2 regions of the Erythrobacter sp. JK5 genome follow, and region 1 is predicted to be linked to the other one. Evidence: predicted binding sites of a transcription regulator. Region 1 holds the regulator's gene; the other holds the start of a gene.

Region 1 (2,458 bases):
CAGCGCGAGAGGAAAGCTGGCGGGCGCGCGGCGGGCGGCGGGTCGCGATGCTGTTCCTCACCGGGCTGGTGATCGAGATCGCGCTGATGCCGATCGTGCTGTTTCATTTCCACCGGGCCGGGGTCTACGGGGCCTTCGCCAATGTCGTGGCGATCCCGCTGGTCACTTTCATATCGATGCCGCTGATCGCGGTGGCACTGCTGCTCGACCTGGTCGGGCTGGGCGGTCCGGCCTGGTGGCTGGTGGAAGCCTCGCTCGAGCTGCTGCTTGCCATCGCGCATGTGACTTCTGCGCAGCCGGGGGCGGTGAAGCTGATGCCGCAGATGGGCACAGCCACGATCGCACTGTTCGTGACGGGTGGCCTGTGGCTGGCGCTGTGGAGCGGGCGGGCGAGGCTGCTCGGGTTTGTGCCTGCGGCAGTTGCAACCGCGATGCTGATCGCTACACCGATCCCCGATGTCCTGATCGGGCGGGAGGGACGCCACGTCGGGATCGTCCTCGATCGGCCCGGCGGAGGAAAGGAACTGCTCTCGCTGCGCGACACAAGGTCGGACTATGCGCGCGACAACCTGCTCGAACTGGCTGGCGTCACCAGCGATCCGATTCCGATCGCCGGATGGCAGGGTGCGGAGTGCTCGCCCGAATTCTGCCTCGTTACGATCGCGCGCGGCGGGCGGGACTGGCAGCTGCTGCTGGCCCGCAATCGCGATCTCGTGGAAGAACGGGCGCTCGCTGCCGCGTGCGAGCGCGCGGACATCGTTGTCGCCGACCGGTTTCTTCCGGCCTCATGCAAGCCGTTATGGCTCAAAGCCGACCGGCGGTTGCTACAGCGCACCGGCGGGCTGGCGATCGACCTCGAAAACGAGCGGATTGCGACCGTTGCCGCGGGGCAGGGCGAACATGGCTGGTGGCGCGGAACCGGCGACTGATCGCCAGCCCCGCGCCCCCCAGCGTCAATGATAACGCCGCAACAGCCCGGCCAGCTTGCCCTGGACCTGGACTTCGCCGGACGGGTAGACCTGCGGCGAATGCGTGGCGTTGGCCGGATCGAGCCGCACCATTCCGCCATCCTTGTGCAGATACTTGAGCGTGGCTTCCTCGCCCCGAACCAGCGCGACGACGATTTCGCCATCGCGCGCGGTGTCGGTGCGCTTCACCAGCGCAAAATCCCCGTCGAAAATACCCGCCTCGATCATCGAGTCGCCGGATACTTCGAGCGCGTAATGCTCTCCCGGGCCGAGCAGCGCCGCCGGGACCGGCAGCGAACTCTGTCCTTCCAGTGCCTCGATCGGCGCGCCGGCTGCGATCCGTCCATGGAGCGGAATCTCGATCACGTCGTTGGCCGGTTCCGGGGCGGACTTCATCACCGCCGACCCTCGCGCGACCGAATCGTTCGCGATCCGCGTTGCGCGCGGTGTTGGTGTCGCGTCTTCGGGTTGCCGGATTACCTCGAGCGCGCGCGCCCGGTTGGGCAGGCGGCGGATGAAGCCGCGTTCCTCGAGCGCGGAGATCAGGCGATGCACCCCCGATTTGCTCTTGAGGTCGAGCGCTTCCTTCATTTCCTCGAAACTCGGGGAAATGCCGGTCTCCTCCAGTCGCTGCTGGATGAACCGGATCAATTCGTGCTGCTTGGCTGTCAGCATGGATATCCTCCCATGGCCTGCCCGGAAGACCCGCCGCCCAGAGGCGTCGAGACCTGCGGGCAGCGCAGGATCAAATAGGCGTACCGCAAGAGGCATAGCGAACGCGGGAGCGCGTCGATGCGTTACCGGCACTGTTCCGCTCGCCGATATGGTGAACGAATGCGGAACAATTAGGCAACTGTTCGGACCGAGTCAAGCGGCTCGCACCGCCAGAACCCCGCAATTCAGCCATTCTGGAGCATGTACACCGGAACAGGCTCGCCCGCGCTCACCGCCGGAGCTCCTGCGGGCCGATCGATCAGGCAATTGGCCGCTGCCAGCGCCAGCAGGGCGGAGGAATCCTGCGACGCGGCGAGGCGCACCCTCGCACCGTCGCTCACCGCGCGCAGGAATTCGCGGCGAGAGCCGACCGCGGGCAGGTCCTCGGATGCGATACGGGTCTCCGCTTTGGGCAACGGATCGGAAACGCCCGCGACCGCGCGGACCAGGGGAAGCACGAACAGGAAGCAGGTGACGAAGCTCGACACCGGGTTGCCCGGCAGCCCGACAATCACCTGGATGCCCGACTCGCGCCGCCGGGTCGCCACCATCAGGGGCTTGCCCGGCTTGATCGCGACCTTCCAGAACGCCAGCTCCGCACCCCAGTCGATCAGCGCCCGCTGGATCAGGTCGTGATCGCCCACCGAAGCACCGCCCGAGGTCACGAGGATGGGGTGGTCCGCTTTCTCCAGCGCCGCCGCAAGGGCAGGGAGATCGTCCGGCACCGGGCCGAGCAGCTGGACCGATCCCACATGCGGGGCCAGCATGGCGGCGAT
Region 2 (2,458 bases), 460 kb from region 1:
GAAGGCTATGCGGACCAGCTCAATGCCGAGATCTCGGGCGACCTGGTCTTGCCGGCCTCTGCGTCCATCGCTCGGCCCTCGGCGAGCAGCGCCGAGAGCGTCCGGGGATCAGTGCGGCTTGACGGTGTGCCGGGAAGCCTGAGCGCCCCGTCCAGCGAACGTGAAGACATCGCCCGTGATGTCGATCGGGTGCAGCAACAGGGAGATCGACGGATCGGGACCGTGAAAGGCTACCTCGATGGCAAGACCCGCGATGCGAAGGGAGCCTCGGCCGAAGCGGCAGACGATGTTAAGGAATGGTAGGCTGCTAAAGGATGACGTCGTGCACAATTACGAACACGACAAAAGCTGCCAATGCAGCAAAAATCGCAATCAACTTGAGCCGTCCCCAAGGGTCAGCCCAAGTCTTTTTCCAGGTGTAGGAAGTGAGACGGTTCTCGGCGATGGCCCGGTCGACTTCACGAAGACCTTCCCAGTCCTGCTTGCCACCAGTGGGATTGTTGTCTGGATCGCTCATCGCTCATTCTCCTTCAGTGGTAAATCGGCGCTCTCACCTCTAAATCGTCCCAACAGATCGCTGATAAAATAGACAAGAAGCATCACGAAAGCGAGAACGCTATCTTGGCCTGCAGACTCGAAAATTTATTGCGTCGAAGATCGATCAGCTATGCGAGGACGGCGAGCAGAACGGGGCAAGACTCTGGCAGGTTGTGGTCCGTCGCTATGAGCAACTTGCCGCGCGCAAGTCCCATTCCTGATGGAACTGTTGGGATCTCCAGCCTCGACTGACTGCAGATAGGCTTCCAGCCGCTCTAGCGTTCGTCGACGCGGCCTTCGTCCTTGCCGGAGGTCGAGTACGAATCGAGGATCACCGACTGCGCGCCTGCCGAAGCGTGTAGCCGAAATATGATGATCTTTCAGATGCTTTTCGATCCGTTCCAGCAAGGTCATGACCCTTTCGCTCCGACTCGCAAATCCCTTGTGTTCCTGTTATGTTCTTAGTAAGATCATATCCGCGAGTCTAGGAAAATTCCTACGATTGAGATTCGAAGGACAGACAGATGGAACATGTCAGGGAAGAGCTCGACCGGCTGATTCTCAAGGGCGGATATGGCTACGCCTCGATATCGCGGCTGCTCGGCCGCAATCCCGCTTATGTACAACAGTTCATCAGGCGCGGCTCTCCAAGAAAGCTCGATGACGAGGATCGAAAGACGCTTGCCTGCTTCTTCGGTGTCGACGAGCAAGTGCTCGGTGGTCCGGCTAATCCGGTCACCGATGGCATGGTCGAGATCCCCGTACTCGATGTGGAGGCATCCGCCGGCTTTGGCGCGGTAGCTGCTAGTGAGACTGCACACACCCGGTTCGGGTTCGATGAGCGGTGGCTGCGGCACCTGACTTCGGCCAAGAGCGCCAGCCTGTCGATCGTCGGCGTCAAGGGTGACTCGATGGAGCCCACTCTCAGTGATGGTGACGAGGTTCTGGTCGATGCTTCAGATCACGGCTCGCGACTGCGAGACGGGATCTACGTCCTTCGTTCTGATGATACCCTCGTCGTGAAGCGGATCGCTATCAAGCCAAATGGTAGGCAGATCACCATTGCCAGCGACAATCCGGCTTACCCTACCTGGCACGACATGGATCGGTCGGAAGTTCACGTGGTGGGCCGGGTTATCTGGTTTGGCCGAGCCTTGTAGCGGCAGGACTTGGGCCGTTAGTTGACGGTCGGCTTTCGGCGCTGGTTTCGCAAAAAGCGGACCTTCCGCCTCCGACCCAATTGCGGATATAGATGGGTAATTGGAATTACCGCCATTCTTCGGCGTTGGCGTCGACTACAGCTGGTAAAGTTACCTTCTCTCGCGGCGACCGCTGGGCCCTTTAGGCATCGCCCAAATTGCGCTGCATTGCGGCCAAAGTAGACTTGAATGCCTCCAAGTCCTCGTCCTTTATTCCTGTGAGCAGGCGCGCATAGACCTGATCCGCTTCGACTCGCATTTTCGGAAGCAAGTCGATTGCAGCGGATCGCAGGTGCACCTGCCACACACGGCGGTCGTTTTTGGCGCTGCGCCGTTCGACCAAGCCCAATTCTTCTAGCCGGTCGATCGCTTGCCCGATGCTTGCCCGCTCCAGCTCCAATTGACCGGCCAATTCGGTCTGGGTCATGCCGGGTGTCCGGTAGAGATAGGCTAACGCACGCCACTGGGTGCGGGTGAGTCCAAACTGCTCGAGTGAGGAATCGAAGGTACGGCGCAATCGTCGCGTGAGCTCTTCCAACAGAAAAACCAACCGGTCTTGATCGGTCAGGAATGGCGCCGCTTTTTCATCGGGATCGTGGTCGAGCTTTGTTGCCATGCAAGGCACCTTAACACAGCATCGACTTAGATAAAGTCATTTACTGTAAATCAATTTACAATATAGTGGCTTGCGATATGGAGATTTTGACCACCAAAATTCATGG

What was found. Region 1 encodes LexA, which represses DNA repair genes until DNA is damaged. Its sites were predicted from a motif close to GTTCCNCNCTTGTTCT; they were not measured.
Region 2: KDC96_RS06750 (S24 family peptidase) is a predicted target of LexA. The motif match lies at 984-999, and genes of this name have one in related genera.

What each region holds. Positions count from the first base shown of each region.
Region 1 is NZ_CP073577.1:924,492-926,949, forward strand. It holds gene KDC96_RS04480 (ComEC/Rec2 family competence protein) at 1-929, shown strand, start outside; gene lexA (transcriptional repressor LexA) at 954-1,643, opposite strand; gene KDC96_RS04490 (molybdopterin molybdotransferase MoeA) at 1,868-2,458, opposite strand, start outside.
Region 2 is NZ_CP073577.1:1,380,859-1,383,316, forward strand. It holds gene KDC96_RS06740 (conjugal transfer protein TraG N-terminal domain-containing protein) at 1-303, shown strand, start outside; gene KDC96_RS06745 (hypothetical protein) at 308-517, opposite strand; gene KDC96_RS16680 (hypothetical protein) at 627-758, shown strand; gene KDC96_RS06750 (S24 family peptidase) at 1,062-1,697, shown strand; gene KDC96_RS06755 (MarR family winged helix-turn-helix transcriptional regulator) at 1,879-2,352, opposite strand; gene KDC96_RS06760 (alpha/beta fold hydrolase) at 2,430-2,458, shown strand, end outside.